One region of the Planifilum fimeticola genome, then DNA from elsewhere that is predicted to be linked to it. Evidence: a T-box and tRNA genes for the amino acid it is inferred to sense, from the RefSeq annotation. Region 1 holds a T-box; the other holds one or more tRNA genes.
The links. The T-box of region 1 lies ahead of serS (serine--tRNA ligase). A T-box ahead of a tRNA ligase gene usually reads a tRNA of that ligase, here a tRNA-Ser.
Positions count from the first base shown of each region.

Region 2: it has a tRNA-Ser gene. The T-box ahead of serS (serine--tRNA ligase) is inferred to sense a tRNA for this amino acid. The anticodon was not compared.

Region 1 is NZ_PVNE01000003.1:162,908-171,993, forward strand. Features, by position in the region: gene gyrB (DNA topoisomerase (ATP-hydrolyzing) subunit B) at 1-457, shown strand, start outside; gene gyrA (DNA gyrase subunit A) at 512-2,944, shown strand; gene guaB (IMP dehydrogenase) at 3,172-4,629, shown strand; gene CLV97_RS03370 (D-alanyl-D-alanine carboxypeptidase family protein) at 4,966-6,156, shown strand; gene pdxS (pyridoxal 5'-phosphate synthase lyase subunit PdxS) at 6,267-7,202, shown strand; gene pdxT (pyridoxal 5'-phosphate synthase glutaminase subunit PdxT) at 7,219-7,806, shown strand; T-box leader at 7,876-8,106, shown strand; gene serS (serine--tRNA ligase) at 8,144-9,086, shown strand, end outside.
Region 2 is NZ_PVNE01000011.1:65,421-74,506, forward strand. Features, by position in the region: gene CLV97_RS08495 (glycoside hydrolase family 18 protein) at 1-57, shown strand, start outside; gene CLV97_RS08500 (hypothetical protein) at 156-638, opposite strand; gene CLV97_RS08505 (outer membrane lipoprotein-sorting protein) at 661-1,986, opposite strand; gene CLV97_RS08510 (sigma-70 family RNA polymerase sigma factor) at 1,964-2,527, opposite strand; tRNA gene CLV97_RS08515 (tRNA-Arg) at 2,770-2,846, opposite strand; tRNA gene CLV97_RS08520 (tRNA-Leu) at 2,853-2,939, opposite strand; tRNA gene CLV97_RS08525 (tRNA-Cys) at 3,043-3,116, opposite strand; gene CLV97_RS08530 (YugN family protein) at 3,182-3,604, shown strand; tRNA gene CLV97_RS08535 (tRNA-Trp) at 3,614-3,687, opposite strand; tRNA gene CLV97_RS08540 (tRNA-Thr) at 3,695-3,770, opposite strand; tRNA gene CLV97_RS08545 (tRNA-Phe) at 3,774-3,849, opposite strand; tRNA gene CLV97_RS08550 (tRNA-Ser) at 3,929-4,023, opposite strand; gene CLV97_RS08555 (L-lactate permease) at 4,357-6,132, shown strand; gene CLV97_RS08560 (glycerol-3-phosphate dehydrogenase/oxidase) at 6,202-7,878, opposite strand; gene CLV97_RS08565 (glycerol-3-phosphate responsive antiterminator) at 8,049-8,600, opposite strand; gene CLV97_RS08570 (hypothetical protein) at 8,834-9,086, opposite strand, start outside.

The DNA of each region.
Region 1 (9,086 bases):
CATCGCCAAGGCCCGTTACCACAAAGTGATCATCATGACCGACGCCGATGTGGACGGGGCGCACATCCGCACCCTGCTCCTCACCTTCTTTTACCGGTACATGCGTCCCCTGATCGAGGAGGGGTATGTCTACATCGCCCAGCCTCCCCTGTACAAGATCAGCCAGGGAAAAACGATCCGCTATGCTTACAGCGACCGGGAGAAGGAGCGGATCGTCCAGGAGATGCAGGCCAAGGGAAAAGTGGAAATCCAGCGGTACAAGGGGTTGGGTGAGATGAACGCCACCCAGCTCTGGGAGACGACGATGGACCCGGAGAGCCGCACCTTGCTCCAGGTCAGCCTTCAGGACGCCATCGACGCCGATCACGTGTTTGAAACGCTGATGGGGGACAAGGTGGAGCCCCGCCGGGAGTTTATCCAGGAGTACGCCCGGCAGGTGCGCAATCTGGACGTCTGACGGTGCCGCGGGCGGCCGAAGGATGGCCGGATCAACGGACGGAGGGACTAACCGATGCCAGATACCGAACGGATCCAGGAAGTAAATATCAGCCAGGAGATGCGCAATTCCTTTCTCGATTACGCCATGAGCGTGATCGTCAGCCGCGCCCTCCCCGACGTGCGGGACGGGCTGAAGCCGGTTCACCGGCGGATTCTTTATTCCATGTTTGAACTGGGGATCACTCCGGACAAGCCGTACAAGAAATCGGCCAACGTGGTGGGGAACGTTCTGGCCCGTTACCATCCCCACGGCGATGCGGCGGTATATGACTCGATGGTCCGGATGGCCCAGGATTTTTCCTACCGGTACATGCTGGTCGACGGCCACGGCAACTTCGGTTCCGTCGACGGCGATTCCCCGGCGGCGATGCGTTACACCGAAGCGCGGCTTGCGCCCATCGCCCTGGAGATGCTCCGGGACATCAAGAAGGAAACCATCGATTTCGGGCCCAACTACGACGGCAGCCTGGAGGAGCCCCTGGTGCTTCCCTCCCGCATTCCCAATATTCTCGTCAACGGGGCATCGGGGATCGCCGTCGGCATGGCCACCAACATTCCTCCGCACAACCTCGGGGAAGTGATCGACGGCTTGGTCCGGATGATCGAGAACCCCGAGGTGACGGTGGAGGAGTTGATGAAATCGATCAAGGGCCCCGATTTCCCCACCGGCGGGGTGATCCTGGGGACGGACGGAATCAGGAAGGCTTATCGCACGGGGCGGGGCAACCTCCAGGTCCGGGCCAAGACGCGCATTGAAGAGGCCTCCGGCGGCAAGATGCGCATCGTCGTGGAGGAGCTTCCCTATCAGGTCAACAAAGCCAAGCTGGTGGAAAAGATCGCCGAACTGGTCCGGGAAAAGCGGGTGGAGGGCATCACCGACCTCCGGGATGAATCGGACCGGAACGGGATGCGCGTCGTCATCGAGCTCCGGCGGGACGTCAACCCCCGGGTGGTGTTGAACAACCTGTACAAGCATACGGCACTCCAGACGGGCTTCGGGGTGATCATGCTGGCCCTGGTGAACGGGCAGCCCCAGGTGCTCAACCTGAAGGAGCTCCTTCACCACTACCTGGAACACCAGATCGAAGTGATCCGCCGCAGAACCCAGTTCGACCTGCGCAAGGCGGAAGAGAGGGCCCATATCCTGGAAGGACTGCGGATCGCCCTGGATCACATCGACGAAGTGATCGCCCTGATCCGCGCCTCCCAGACGGCGGACGAGGCGAGAACCGGCCTGATGGAGCGCTTCGGCCTGACCGAAAAGCAGGCCCAGGCCATCCTGGACATGCGGCTGCAGCGCCTGACCGGCCTGGAGCGGGAAAAGATCGAGAGCGAGTACGAGGAGCTGCTCAAAACGATCGCCGAACTCAGGGCCATCCTCGCCGACGAAGCGAAGATCCGCGGAGTCGTCCGGGACGAGCTCCTGGAGATCAAGGAGCAGTTCGCCGATGAGCGGAGGACGCGGATCAAGCCGGACGCGGATGAGATCGTCGAGGAGGATCTGATCCCCGAGGAAGAGGTGGCGGTCCTGCTCACCCACCGCGGTTACATCAAGCGGATGCCCCTGTCCACCTACCGGGCCCAGCGGAGGGGAGGACGGGGCATCACCGGGATGGGCACCCGGGAGGACGATTTCGTCCAGCACCTGTTCGTCTGCAACTCCCACCACTACCTGCTCTTTTTCTCCAACCGGGGCAAGGTGTATCGGTTGAAGGCCTACGAGGTGCCGGAGCTCGGCAGGGCGGCCCGGGGAACCCCGATCATCAACCTGATCCAGATCGAGCCCGGGGAATACATCCACGCGGTCATCCCGGTGAAGGAGTTTACGCACGACAAGATGCTCTTCTTCGCCACCAAGCACGGGGTGATCAAGAAAACGGCCCTGGAGGAGTTTGAGCACATTCGGCGGAACGGTCTCTTTGCCATCAATCTCCGGGACGAAGACGAGCTGGTCGGCGTCCGCCTGACCGACGGAAATCAGGAGATCATCCTGGGGACGCGCTTCGGCATGTCGATTCGCTTCTCCGAACAGGATGTCCGGCAGATGGGCCGTTCGGCGACGGGTGTGAAGGGGATCACCTTGAGCGAAGGGGACGAAGTGATCGACATGGATATCGCCTATCCGGATCACGACGTGATGATCGTCACCGCCAAGGGGTACGGGAAACGGACGCCCCTTTCCGAGTACCGTCAGCAGTCCCGGGGCGGAAAGGGGATCAAGACCCTCACCGTCACCGAAAAGAACGGCCCCATCGTCGGCCTGAAGATGGTGACTCCCCGGGAGGATCTGATGTTGGTCACCAACGGCGGCATGGTGATCCGCCTCAACGTCTCCGATATTTCCCAGCAGGGCCGCTACACCCAGGGAGTCAAGCTGATCACTCTGCGGGAGGGAGAAGAGGTGGCCACCGTCGCCCGCGTGCACACCGATGAGGAAGAAGAGTGAGCGGCAGTCGTCCGCAACCCCGGCCGGAGAGGTTCACCCTCTCCGGCTTTTTGGTTTTTCCGTTTTAACAGCCCTCCTTGTCCGGCCCTCCGTGACACATGCCCGCCGGCGCCGGTCGCCCCTTTCGCCTTTTTCGGAGAATTCTTCGCCGCTTGACGCCCATTCCGCCGTTTGGTACACTTTCAAAAACGTTTGCTCGGGACAAACACCAGGAGGGCGCAAAGCACATGTGGGAGGAAAAATTCTCCAAGGAAGGACTCACCTTTGACGACGTCTTGCTGATTCCGGCCAAGTCCGAAGTGTTGCCGAAGGATGTGGAGGTCTCCACCCGGTTGGGGGAGGGAATCCGGCTGAACATCCCTCTCATCAGCGCCGGGATGGACACGGTGACCGAAGCCCCGATGGCCATCGCCATCGCACGCCAAGGCGGGATCGGGATCATTCACAAAAACATGAAGATCGAGGAGCAGGCGGAGGAAGTGGATCGGGTGAAGCGCTCGGAGAGCGGCGTCATCACCAAGCCTTTCTACCTCCACCCCGAACACAAGGTTTACGATGCCGAAGCGCTCATGTCCAAGTACCGGATTTCCGGCGTGCCGATCGTGGACAAGGAGCGGAAGCTGGTCGGCATTTTGACCAACCGGGATATGCGGTTCATCCGCGATTATTCCACGCCCATCTCCGAGGTGATGACCAAGGAGAACCTGGTGACGGCGCCGGTGGGAACCACCCTCAAAGAGGCGGAGGAGATCCTCCAGAAGTACAAGATCGAGAAACTGCCCCTGGTGGATGAACAAGGGGTGTTGAAGGGGCTCATCACCATCAAGGACATCGAAAAGGCCACCCTCTTCCCCGATGCGGCCAAGGACGCCCAGGGACGGCTTCTGGCGGGAGCGGCCGTAGGGGTGTCCAGCGACACCTACAAGCGGGCGGCCGCCCTGGTGGAAGCGGAGGTGGATGTCCTGGTGGTGGACACCGCCCACGGCCATTCCCGAGGCGTGCTGGAGACGGTGGCCGAGCTGCGGCGGCGTTATCCGGACCTCTGCATTGTCGGGGGGAATGTGGCCACGGCGGAGGGAACCCGAGATCTGATCGAAGCGGGGGCCAGCGTGGTCAAAGTGGGAATCGGCCCCGGCTCCATCTGCACCACCCGGGTGGTGGCGGGAATCGGCGTGCCGCAGGTCACCGCCATTTACGACTGCGCCACCGTCGCCCGCCAGTACGGCGTCCCCATCATCGCCGACGGAGGGATCCGCTACTCGGGGGATATCGTGAAGGCGATCGCGGCGGGGGCCGACGCGGTGATGCTGGGAAGCCTCTTTGCCGGAACCGAGGAAGCGCCTGGGGAATCGGAGATCTTCCAGGGACGGCGGTTCAAGGTGTACCGGGGCATGGGCTCCCTCGGGGCGATGCAGGCGGGAAGCCGGGATCGTTACTTCCAGGAGAACGAGAAGAAGCTGGTTCCCGAGGGCATTGAAGGAAGGGTCCCCTACAAGGGCCCCCTGGCCGATACCGTCTTCCAGCTGGTCGGCGGCCTGAAGGCGGGCATGGGTTACTGCGGGGTGAAAAACCTGCAGGAACTGAAGGAGAAGACCCGGTTCATCCGGGTGACCGGCGCCTCTCTTCGGGAAAGCCATCCCCATGACGTGCAGATCACCAAGGAAGCGCCCAACTATCACGTCTGACGGCAACGGCATCCGCAGGGATTTCCTGCGGTTTTTTCTTGCGCGAAAAGGCCGGCCCGCTCGCCGGCTTTTTGCAGCTTTTTGCGATGCTGGCGAAAACTTCTTGTTCCCCGATTTTCTTTCTCTCCGGAATCTAGTAAACTGAAAATCGATCGGGTGAAGACGGCGGAAAAACGGGATTCGTACATAGCATCGGCGCCGCAGGGCGTGTCGAAGATCCTCGCCTCCCGCGCCGTTTTCAAGCCCGGTTGGCGGTTGGAAACGGTCTTCGGAGGTGAAGTTTTTTTGAGAGGTCGCCTTTTCCCCCTGTCGGTCAAAAAAGCAGCAGGTTTTTTGATGATGATTCTTTTTCTGGGGTTCATGGCGGCTCCCGTCCCGGCTCTGGCGGCGGAACCTTTTCCGGAAGTGAGGGCCAAGGCCCACGTGGTGATGGAGTTTGAAACCGGGCTCGTGTTGGACGCCCGCCGGGCGGACGAGCCGCTTCCCCCCGCCAGCATGACCAAGATGATGACCGAGTATCTGGTGTTGGAGAAGATCCGCTCGGGGGAGATCGGATGGGAGGACCGGGTGCGCATCAGCGCCCGCGCCGCCGGCATCGATGAGGCCCAGGTTTACTTGGTCGCCGGCGAGGAGTGGACGATTCGCCAGTTGTTTGAGGCGATGGCCGTCTATTCCGCCAATGACGCCGCGGTCGCCCTGGCGGAACATCTGGCGGGCAGCGAGGAGACCTTCGTCAAATGGATGAACGAGAAGGCGAAGGAACTGGAAATGACCAACACCCACTTCCGGAACAGCACGGGATTGAACGAGGCCAGCTATCCCGACCCGCCGAAAGCGGAGGGAAAACACGTGATGTCCGCCCGGGATGCGGCGAATCTCGCCCGGCGGCTTCTCCTGGATTTTCCCGAGGCGAAGGAGATCATCTCCAAGCCCCGGATCACCTTCCGGGGGAGGGAGTATTCCAACTGGAACTGGATGCTCCCGGGGATGTCCCAGGCCTATCACGGCTTGGACGGGGTGAAGACGGGATTTACCAACGAAGCGGGATACTGCTTTGCCGGAACCGCCGAGCGGGACGGGATGCGACTCGTTACCGTGGTGATGGGGACGGGTTCCCAGAGCGCCCGCTTTCAGGAAACGCGCCGCCTTCTGGACGCAGGCTTTGAAAACTTTGCCTTGAAATCCCTGATTTTCGAGGACAAGCCCGTGCCCGGCTACATGGAAAGGATTCCCGTCCCCAACGGGGTGGCCCGTGATGTGGCCGTCGCCGCCGACCGTACCCTCGTGCTTCCCGTCCGCAAGGATCAGATGAAGAAGTACACCTTCCGCATCACTTACACCCGAAAGGTGGTCGCGCCGCTGACGGCGGGGACGCCGGTGGCGGAAGTGACGGTTCTCTATGATGGCAAGAAGATTCCCGGCGTGGAACCGGTCCGGCTGGTGGTTCGGGAATCGGTGGAAGAGGCCGGTTGGGTCCGCCTCTTTTTCCGGAAATTGGGCGATACGATCAGCGGCTGGTTCGACTGAAAGCCCCCTCCCGTTGGTTGTCAATTTCCGGTGGTTCCGTTACAATACTTGTATTGAAGAAATACCTGAGCTGGGGAATCTATTTGCTCGAGAGACGGGAGGATGGAGCGATGTCCGCTAATGTTGAAACGAGGAACGGCACCGCTGCCGGTGTCGAAAAGGCATATGAAACGGGAACCGATCGGGTCAAGCGGGGGATGGCGGAAATGCAGAAGGGCGGCGTCATCATGGACGTCGTCAACGCGGAGCAGGCGAAAATCGCCGAAGAGGCGGGAGCGGTCGCCGTTATGGCCCTGGAGCGGGTTCCGGCGGATATCCGCGCTGCCGGCGGCGTGGCCCGGATGGCCGATCCCCGCGTGATCGAGGAAGTGATGAACGCGGTCAGCATTCCGGTGATGGCCAAGGCGCGCATCGGCCACTTCGTCGAAGCCCGTCTCCTGGAGGCCCTGGGAGTGGACTACATCGACGAGAGCGAAGTGCTCACTCCCGCCGACGAAGTGTACCACATCGACAAGAAGCAATTTACGGTCCCCTTCGTCTGCGGTGCCCGCGATCTGGGCGAAGCCCTGCGCCGGATCGGGGAAGGGGCTTCGATGATCCGGACCAAGGGAGAGCCGGGAACGGGCAACGTGGTCGAGGCGGTGCGCCACATGCGCATGATGATGTCCCAGATCCGCAAGGTGCAGTCCATGTCCCGGGACGAACTGATGGCCGAGGCGAAAAAGCTGGGAGCGCCCTACGATCTGCTGCTGCAGGTGCATGAGACCGGCCGACTTCCCGTGGTCAACTTTGCCGCCGGCGGAATCGCCACTCCGGCGGATGCCGCGCTCATGATGCACCTGGGTGCCGACGGCGTCTTTGTCGGTTCGGGAATCTTCAAATCCGAGAACCCGGAAAAATACGCGAAGGCCATCGTCCAAGCGACGACCCACTACGAAGATTTCGGACTGATCGCCGAGCTGTCCAAGGGGTTGGGATCGGCGATGCCGGGAATCGAAATTTCCACCCTCACCGAAGCGGAACGGATGCAGGAGCGGGGCTGGTAATAGGAGGAATGACAGCATGAAGATCGGCGTGCTCGCGCTGCAGGGAGCCGTTCGGGAACACCTCCGCATGCTGGAGCGTGCGGGGGCGGAGGCCGCCGCGGTGAAACGGCCCGAACAGCTGGCCGATTTGGACGGTTTGGTCATTCCCGGCGGTGAATCGACGACGATCAGCAAACTGATGCATCAATACGGGCTGTTTGACCCGATCCGGGAGATGGCCGCGTCCGGCAAGCCCCTGTTCGGAACCTGCGCCGGCCTCATCCTGCTGGCCAAGCGGATCGAGGGGGCGGAATCGACTCACCTGGCGCTCATGGATATCACCGTCCGGCGCAATGCCTTCGGCCGTCAGCGGGAGAGCTTCGAAGCGGATCTCCCCGTGGCCGGGGTGGCCGACGATTTCCGGGCCGTTTTCATCCGGGCTCCTTACATCACCGAAGCGGGCCCCGGAGTGGATGTGCTGTCCCGGATCGATGACAAGATTGTCGCCGTGCGGCAGGGTCACCTGCTGGCTTCCGCCTTCCATCCGGAACTGACCGACGATGTTCGGATGCACGCCTTCTTCGTCGAGATGGTTCGGGAAGCTTCCTCCGTCAGGGCAATCTGAGGCGGGGGATGGGCGGAAACGGGGTTTTTCCGGCTTTGTCCGGGATACAATGAAAAGAAGAGCCATATTTCAAAGGCGAGGATGAGAACCAGTAACCGGAAGGGAGCGGCAGCAGAGAGGCGGTGGTCGGTGCAAACCGCCCCGCTCCGCCGGGGAATCCCTCTCGGAGCCGTGCGCGAAAGCGGCGGAAGCCGCAGAAGCGTCGACCGGATCGACGGCCGTTATCCCGTCCAGAGGTGGATCGGGTATGCGTTTTTTCCCGGTCAATAAGGGTGGCAACGCGGGCCTTCCGTCCCTTTGATGGCGGAAGGCTTTATTGTTTGAAGGAGGGATCGCCATGCTGGATGTGAAATTGCTGCGCAACCGCTTGGATGAAGTGCGGGAAAAGTTGAAGCACCGCGGAGAAGACATCAGCGGCTTGGATGATTTCGCCGGCCTGGACCGGCGGCGCCGCGAGCTGCTCCAGGAGAGCGAACAGCTGAAAAACAAGCGCAACACCGTGTCCAAGGAGATCGCCCGAAAAAAGAAGCAGAAGGAAGACGCCTCCCGGGAGATCGCCGAAATGCGCCAGGTGGGGGAGCGGATCAAGGAACTGGACCAGGAGCTGCGCCAAGTGGAGGAGGAGTTGGAATCCGTCCTCCTCACCCTGCCCAACATTCCCCACGAGAGCGTCCCCGTCGGCGATTCCGAGGAGGACAACGTCCCCGTCCGCCATTGGGGGGAGATTCCGAAGTTCGCCTTTGAGCCGAAACCCCACTGGGAATTGGCGCGGGAGCTGGATCTCTTGGACTTTGAACGGGCCGGCCGGGTGACCGGTTCCCGCTTCGTCTTTTACAAGGGGGCCGGAGCCCGTCTGGAGCGGGCCCTGATGAACTTCATGCTCGACCTGCACATCGAGAAGCACGGCTACACGGAAATGATTCCGCCCTATATGGTGGGGCGCGACAGCATGATCGGAACCGGTCAACTTCCCAAGTTTGCCGAGGATTCCTTTGCCGTCGCCGACAGCGACTACTACCTGATCCCGACCGCGGAGGTTCCCGTGACCAACTATCACCGGGGCGAGATCCTGTCGGCGGAGGAACTGCCCAAAAAGTACGCCGCCTTCAGCGCCTGTTTCCGGTCCGAGGCCGGGGCCGCCGGCCGGGACACCCGGGGGCTGATCCGCCTTCACCAGTTTAACAAGGTGGAGTTGGTGAAGCTGGTCCGTCCCGAGGACTCCTATGAAGAATTGGAAGCGCTCGTAAAGGATGCGGAGGCGGTACTTCAGCAGCTTAAGC
Region 2 (9,086 bases), on a different contig from region 1:
GAAAGGGCACCATCGAATGGAGTCAAGCGGGAGGCGGGCGCCGCCAAACTGGGCTGAACGGGCGATGCGCCTCTTGACTCCCGTAAGAAGGTCCCCGCTTCAGAATCGAAGCGGGGACCTGATTGATAGAGGGAGCATTTTTCTCCGGGCGACTCCTATTGCGCGGAGTCGATGCGAAAATCCTCTCCCGATTCCCGGGCCCGAGTCAAAGGAAAACGGGGACCCTCGGTAGACGATTCGCGCCTTTGCTTGATGATCAGCAGTTCCACACCGTCCCTCTCCGAAAGAAAGCGGCGGGTTTCCAGATCGAGGACCTTGACGGTTTTCTCCGTCATCACATAAGTGTGCCGGCCGTCGGAAGAAAAACCGACCGGTTCAAAGTTGGCGCCCGATCCCAATCTGTCCAGCACCCGGATCCGCTCCGCGTCGATAATGACCAGACCGCCCCTTTGGGTCATCGGATCAACCGGCTTTAGCTTCAACTCCTCTTCTCCGGCCGGTTGTGCCAGGATCACCTTCTGCACCGCCGTTGAATCCTCCCCGGCGGACGGTGCATTCGCCCGGGAAGGGGAAGCACAGCCGGAGGCAAACAGAAGGGCCATCACCAACCATCCAATCCTTCGCCAAAAAGGGGTCATGCACCAACCCTCCTCCATCGGTTCAAGGAACAAAGAACAATCCGAGACCCACATCCTGCGACTTTTGTTTGCCGTCCACGGAAAAGGTCAGTCCCTTCAAAAAGACCATATATTTCCCCGGGGGAACATCCACCCGCCACGTGGCTGTTGCTCGGACGGACTTTCCCGGCGGGATGATGAAACCGGACAACGCATCCAACTCCTGTTCCCACACTCCCTGCTCCTCCTTCAAATTCCCGACGGACAAGCGGGATCCTCGGTCATCCAACCGAATCGGACTCTCCCCGGCATTCTCCAAAGTGAGACGGAAGGACACCCTCTCGCCCCTCCGGTATTCAACGCCGGTGGAAGCGAAGCGGATCCGGAGCGAACCCTTTTTCAGAGCAGTCTCCTCTTTCGCTTCAAAGGCAGGGGCATCGGGATGATCCGGCTGGAAGAGTGCCGAGTCCATGGGGGGATTGTACGCGATCTCCCTCACCTCCTGTCCGAAGCGGAGGCGGTTTTGGGAATCAAAGGCTTCCATCCTCAGGGCATAGAAGGTCTCCCGATCCACCCAGAGGCGCATGCGGGTGATCTCCTCGGCAATGCGTCGATCCCGCACAGAAAGTTCCAGCATGTAGCAATGCCTGCCGGCCACCCGGTCCGATCCGGTGAGTTCCACATCGTACTGATCGGAAGGCAGCCGAAGAAGATCTTCCAATTGTTCCGCCCCCATATAGGGGCCCGCCAGGTTCGAAACGGCGGTCTGGGAAACGGAATCGATCCACACCACGGTATCCCGGGAATCGGAGGACCAAAAACGTCCGCCCGCCATCACGACCGTCCGCCGAAACGAACGGGGAAGGGAATAGGTGGTCTCCTGCCGGAAACGTCCCGGATCCTCATACCAACGCTCGGATACGGACCGATAGCGGGTACCGTCCTCCCCCACTCCCCAGTGGACCATCGTCGCCCGATAACGGTCCACCCGCATCGACCGGTCTGTTTGTTTCATTTTGGCGACCACTTCCCGGGCATCCACATCGGGGACCGGTTGAAAAAATGTGCCGATCCCGACCAGCAACAAGGCGATGACGGCAGCCATCCATGCGAGGGACCTTCGAATCCGACGCAGCTTTCCCTCCCTCCGATCGCTGCCTTTCATCCGAACTCTGGATCCGTCGACATCCGAAGGCCGGGCACTTTGAAGCAGTTCGGCGCGCAGGGAAGCGACAAAATCCGGATCCGGCCTTTCCGGCGCGGACAGTTGGTTCGCCACCTCTACAAGCCCGGCCATCTCCCCATCCGGACAACTCTCCGGGCACTTCAGGCATCGGGCCAGCCGTTCAGCCTTCTCCCGTTCCGTCATCTCCCCTCACCGCCTTTCGCAAGGTTTTGAGCGCCCGATACAGCATCATTTTGGCCGCATCCTCGCTTTTTCCCAATATACGACCGATTTGTCGAAAAGAAAGGTCTCCGCAAAACCGGAGAATGACTGCCTGCCTCTGTTCCTCGGGCAAATCGTCCACTGCCCGCCACAAATCCAGATCGCGAAAGGGTTCTCCGATGTCCTTTTCCGGAAGATCCACGAAAAGCGGACCGCCGGCCACCTCCCGCCCGGCCCGGCGGTAATGATCGGCCACCGCCCGGCGGGCAATGCCGAACAACCAAGCCGAAAAGGGCTTTTCATCCCACTGAAAGCGACCGATGGATTCCAACGCGCGGCGAAATACATCCGCAGTCACATCCTCCGCATGGGCGCGATCCCCCACCCGCCCGTAAACATATCGGTACACGGGGGTTACATAAAAGTCGTAGAGGCGTCCAAACTCCTCCGGATCGCGTTTGGCCCGCTCCACCAACTCCCGTTCCTCCTGATCCGCCGAGATCCGGTCTCGTTCCTCCAACACGCCGTTATCACCCCCGCTTCTCACAAGCCCTTTGAACGTAATATCGCTTGAAGGCGGCAAAAAGGAACGCCCTTCACTTTTTTCCCTCCAACGAAAAAACCCCCTGCCGAAGCAGAGGATTTATGCAAAAAATAAGCCTGACGTTTGAAGCACGTTTGCAATCCGTTTGCAATTTGGGTCGGAAACAAATTGAAATCTGGCATAGAAAAACGAAAAAGCCGCGATTTTACGCGGCTTGTTGGTGGCGTGCCCTGGAGGATTTGAACCCCCGACCTTCTGATTCGTAGTCAGACGCTCTATCCAACTGAGCTAAGGGCACAAGATCTGGTGCGGACGAAGGGACTTGAACCCCCACGGTCGTAAGACCACTAGATCCTGAATCTAGCGCGTCTGCCAATTCCGCCACGTCCGCACGTTGTGAGCTGAAATCCTTTGCCTTACGGCGACATTAGTTAATGTATCACATGCTTCTCAGAAAGTCAACAGGAAATTTCATTGTTTTGATTGTTATTTGTTGGAGGCGGCACCCGGATTCGAACCGGGGATAAAGGATTTGCAGTCCTCTGCCTTACCACTTGGCTATGCCGCCATGTTCCGTATGGAGTCGGCCCCGCTCTGAAACAATAAGGACATAACCTGAAAGGAGATGGGCCGATGATTCCTTTGGAATCGCGCATCGAAAACCTTCGCGCCGGCTACGGCGAGTTGAAAGCCGTCTTTGAACAGCAGGGCTTTACCCTGGGAGGGGGGTACGAATACGACCACGGTTATTTCGACAAACCCCTCGACCCGGAAAGCGACCAGGCGCACCGCGCCTATCTGCGCGTCCCCGTTTTCGCCGTCGAAGGAAACATCGAAGATGACAGCGCCACGGTCCGTTTGGGCAAACCCTTCGTGCTCAAACACGAGTTCAAAACGGGACCGGACGATCGCGTCACCACCGGCGTATTCAGCGGGCTTGTCAACCAGTTCACCGAACCCGCCGACAAGGACGATGCCGTTGAAACCGTGTGGGTGGAAAGGGCCAAGTCCGCTTTAAACGAATTGGAACGGGGACTTGAACCGCTGATCCACTGAAAAGAAAATTGGCAGGGGCGGCAGGAATCGAACCCGCACCGGAGGTTTTGGAGACCTCTGTTCTACCATTAAACTACGCCCCTAAGTGCATGGTGCCGGATGTAGGACTCGAACCCACGACACCTCGCTTACAAGGCGAGTGCTCTACCAGCTGAGCTAATCCGGCATGTGGTGGTTCGGGGCGGAATCGAACCGCCGACACGAGGATTTTCAGTCCTCTGCTCTACCGACTGAGCTACCGAACCAATCGCCCGACGAACCGGAAACCGGTTCGATCGGTGAAAAAAAGACTCCTGAGACTTTCAGAAGTCTGCTCAAATAAACTGGCGGAGAGGGAGGGATTCGAACCCTCGAGACGGGTTTTTACCCGTCTACACGATTTCCAGTCGTGCTCCTTCGGCCAGCTCGGACACCTCTCCACGAAATTTCTTAGCCGTGACATTCATTATTCTATATCGGGAAGATTCCCCGTGTCAAGAGGAAAATCATCCCCAGATTTTCCCCCTGCAAACCGCGGGGCGCAAAAAGTTCCGTACGGCAGGCAGTCTGTCCCATAAAGGTCCTTTTTATGCCCCGCCCCGACAAAAGAGGCGTTTAATTCGGAATAAAAGGAGTATTGAAAACACGACCGACTATTGATAAATATGGAATCGGGAGGATGTATCCCGCAAAAACAGCTGTTTTTGTCCAGGCGGTAAAGGTCGGATCGGTCCGTAGGTGCAAACATCTCCATCCGGTTGGGGGGATTGGACATGCTTTCCTTGTTGGCCTTGCTTCCCGTGCTGACGGTTTTTTTGTTCCTGGTGGCTTTCAAGTGGCCGGCGAAAACGGCCATGCCCCTCGCCTTTGTCGTCACGGTGGGGCTGGCCCTGTGGGTGTGGGAGGTTTCCTTCAATCAGGTCCTCGCGGCCACGGTCGACGGTTTGATCACGGCGCTGACCCTTCTCTACATCATCTTCGGAGCCATCCTGATGCTGAACACGTTGAGTGAGAGCGGCGCCCTGATCACAATCCGAAAAGGGCTGTCAAACATCTCCCCGGACCGGCGGGTCCAGGCGGTGATCATTGCCTGGCTGTTCGGCTCCTTCATCGAGGGGGCCGCCGGTTTTGGCACCCCCGCCGCCGTGGCCGCTCCGCTGTTGGTCGGATTGGGCTTTCCGGCGATGGCGGCGGTGGTGTGCGCCTTGATCATCCAGAGCACTCCGGTCTCCTTCGGCGCCCTGGGAACGCCGATTCTGGTGGGAGTCAGTTCGGGATTGGGAGAAGGCAAGCTGAGCGAAGTGACGAAGGTGGTGGGTTCCGATTGGGAATCGGTCCTCTCCTCCATCGGCGCGAAGGTGGCGGTTCTGCACTTCGCTGCAGGATTTTTCATCCCTCTGCTGATGGTCAGCATCCTGACCCGCTTCTTCGGTAAAAACCGCTCATTCCGGGAGGGGCTCAGAGCGTGGAGGTTTGCCTTTTTCGGAGCCTTGGCGATGACGATCCCCTATATTCTTACGGCCGTCACCCTCGGCCCCGAATTCCCCTCCCTCTTCGGCGGATTGATCGGACTGGCGGTGGTGGTGTGGGCGGCACGGAAGGGATGGTTTCATCCGAAAGACGGCATATGGGATTTCGACGCTCCAGAAAAATGGGATCGGGAATGGGTGGGCAACCTTCGCCTGAACGACCCGGCATCCCTCTCCGTCAACATGCCCTCCTGGAAAGCGTGGACTCCTTATCTCTTGGTGGGATTGTTTCTGGTCCTCACCCGGATGGACTCTCTCCCCGTCAAAGGGTGGCTCAACGGTGTAACCATAGACCTTGAGAATTTGTTCGGGTCCGGCATGTCCGTCAGCGTGAGCCCCCTCTATCTCCCGGGAACCATCTTCATCGCGGTGGTTCTCCTCACCGGTTTGATCCATCGGATGGACAACGCCTCCTTCCGGAGGGCCTGGACAAGCACCTTCAAAACGACGGGGCTGGCCTCGGTCGCCCTTCTCTTTGCGGTTCCGATGGTGAAAGTGTTCATCGGTTCTTCCGGGGGAGCCGCCGGTTACGACAGCATGCCCATTGAACTGGCCAAGGGCGTGGCCGACACGGTGGGGGCCGTCTGGCCCATCTTCGCCCCGTCCATCGGCGCCCTGGGAGCCTTCATCGCGGGCAGCAACACCGTCTCCAACATGATGTTCTCCCTGTTCCAGTTCGGAGTGGGAACGCGGATCGGGGCGGATCCCTCCTGGATCGTCGCTCTGCAGGCCATCGGCGGAGCCGCGGGAAACATGATCTGCGTCCACAACGTGGTGGCCGCTTCCGCCACCGTCGGGCTGATCAATAAGGAAGGAGCCATCATCCGCAAGACGCTCCTGCCCACCCTGTATTACGTCCTCTTCGGCGGCGCGCTGGGTTACACGATCCTGCACGGCTTCGGATGGAACATCGGAACGGTGATCGTCCTCGGAACCGTCGCCGGTTTCGCCATTCTCCTGGCCCGCTTCGGAAAAAACCCTCCGGGTCTGTCCCAACCCGGCTCGGCCCACAAGGGATGAGAAGAAAAATGGCGGGATTCCCCTCTTGCCTTGCGGAGGGGAATCCCGCGATTCGTTTGTTCCCCTTCTTTACACAAACTCCGTCGCCTCTCGGATGCACAGGTCCAGATCCGCCCGGCGGCGGGAGCAGGTCTCCTCATCCCAGCCGCACACATCCCGCATGCAGTCCAGCACGGGATCTTTCCACCGCTTCACCCGGTGGATGTCGAAAAACAGATCCCCGGTGCGGCGAACCCAGAAATCGGCGGGGGTTGCGGCCATTTCCTCTTCCACGGCGTAGAGCAGAACGGCGTACAGGGAAGGAGGCAATCCGTAAGCTTCCGCTTCTTTCCCTTGCGAGGCGATCCGCCCGAACACCTTGTCGATGTTGGTCCCATAGCGCCGGACAAGCCGCTGCGACTCCTGTTCGTCCAATCCCAGCTCCGTCCCCTCCCGCACCTTTTCCTCGACGAAGGCGGGGAAGCGGTCGGACCCGCCGACATCGCCGCCGGAGAGGGGAATCCGCTCCGTCACGCATGGCCCGAAGGGACCCGCCCCCTCCTCGGCCAGTCCGGCGCACACCCGATCAACCACCCGCTGCGCCATTTTGCGGTAACCGGTCAATTTTCCCCCCGCAATGGTGATCAGTCCGGTCTCGGAAAGAAAGATCTCATCCTTCCGGGAAATTTCCGTCGTCGGCTTTCCTTCCTCGCGGATGAGGGGACGGATTCCGGCCCAGCCCGATTCGATCTGATCCGCCGTGAGCCGAACGGAGGGAAACATCCCGTTGACCGCCTCCAGGAGGTAATCGCGATCCTCCCCGCTCATGTGCGGACGGGCCGGATCCCCGCGATATTCGGTGTCCGTCGTTCCGATGTAGGTCTTTCCGTCCCGAGGGATGGCGAACACCATCCGGCCGTCCGGCGCGTCGAAATAGACGGCGTGACGGAGTGGGAAATGTTTCTGGTCGGTCACGATGTGGATCCCCTTGCTCCATTGAATGGTCTTCCCCGTTTTCGACCCGTCTTTTTCGCGCAGAAAGTCCACCCAGGGACCCGTGGCGTTGACCACTTTCTTGGCGTGAATCCGGTAGGAATCGCCGGTCAAGGTGTCGATCACCTCGGCCCCGATCACTTTTCCGTCCCGATAAAGCAGGTTTTCCGCCTTGGCGTAATTGGAGGCAAGAGCGCCCCGCTCCACCGCTTCCTTCAGCACTTCCAGCGTCAACCGGGCATCGTCGGTCCGATATTCCACATAGAGTCCGGCTCCCTTCAATCCCTCCTTCCTCAACAGCGGCTCCCGCTCCAGCGTGTCCGTCGGATTCAGCATCCTCCTCCGTTCTTCCTTTTTCACCCCGGCCAAACGGTCGTACACGAACAATCCGAGCGAAATGCCCGCCTTGCTGAAGGTCCCCCCTTCGACGACCGGCAACAGCATCCATTCCGGTGTCGTCACATGGGGACCGTTTTCATAGACGATCGCCCGCTCTTTTCCCACCTCGGCGACCAGTCCGATTTCCAGCTGTTTCAGATACCGGAGCCCGCCGTGAACCAGCTTGGTCGAGCGGCTCGACGTGCCCGCCGCAAAATCCTGCATTTCGACAAGCCCGACGGAAAGCCCCCTCGTCCGGGCATCCAGGGCGATTCCCGCCCCGGTGATCCCCCCTCCGATGACGAGCAGATCCAGCTTTTCTTCCGCCATCGTCCGCAGATGGTCCGACCGCCTCAGACCGGAAAACGGCTGTTTCAAGAAATCCACCCCTTTCATGGAAAAAACCACAATCCTCCGTACGTACATCCGTACGAAGTATTGTGGCCTTCTCCCGTCTCACCCGGATATTAACTTTTCCCGAATCCCGTTTTCGACGAAGGAAACGCTCGCTGCCTCATTATTCCTGTTCCCTTTTCTCCCAACGATAAACCCGGAAATGCAAAACCTCACATCCGTTCCCATATTTCCCGGCGCGAGGTGGTCACCGCCACCGCCCCCGCCTCGAGGGCGGCGCACACTTCCTCCCGGCTCCGGATCAAACCTCCGGCCAGAATGGGGATGTCAATCCGCTGCCGAACCTCCTGAATGATGTGGGGAATGATGCCGGGCAACACTTCGATGTAATCCGGACGAAAGGAATCCAGCAGCCGGTAGCTGGTCTCCATGGCATGGGAATCCAGCAGGAAGATCCGCTGAACCGCCATCAGCGACCGTTTTTTTGCCACCTGGACCACCTGGGTGCGGGTGGAAATCAGGCCGGCGGGGCGAATTTGTTGACACAAAAATTCCGCCGCATGCTCGTCGTTTCTCAACCCCTTGATCAAATCCACATGCAATAGCACCTTCTTGTTCCGCTTCTTCGCCATCGATACCAGAGACTGGAGTTGCGCCGCGTGGCAATCCAGCAGGATTACGTATTCGTACGGAGACTTCAGCATCCGCTCGAAGTCCTTGACGCTCCTCGCCGCCGGTACGATTTTCTGATCACCCAAGTGCATCTCCGCGCTCCCCCATGGCTGTGTAAAATCGCCGCAGGGCATCCTTCACACATGCCCGCCGGGCGCCTCCCCTGTGAACTTTCGGACGTCAGATTGCCCAGGGCATGCTGACCGGTCTCCGGGACCGGGAGTCGGGAAGCGATTTCCGCATCACGCTCCGTCCCGGGAAACATCGCTTTCCTTTGATTCTCTTTTTCGATCATGCTTGATGGATTTCCTTCGCGTGAAATATGTCACCTTCGGTACATGATCGTCAGCGCAAGCCCGTAAAGAGCCCACGCGGCCGTCCCCATAGCCGCCCCCGAAACCGTCAAGGCCCCCCGACCCAAACCGGTTCCGAGGGCCAGAAGCACTGCGGCCGCGGCAGACCCCGTCAAGGCGGCAATCGTCATCTTCCGGGGCATCATTTCGTGCAAAGCGGGAGCTTGCTCCGAAGGATCCTTCGCCGCATGATGGCCGTAACGCCCCATCCAGCGCAAAAAAGGA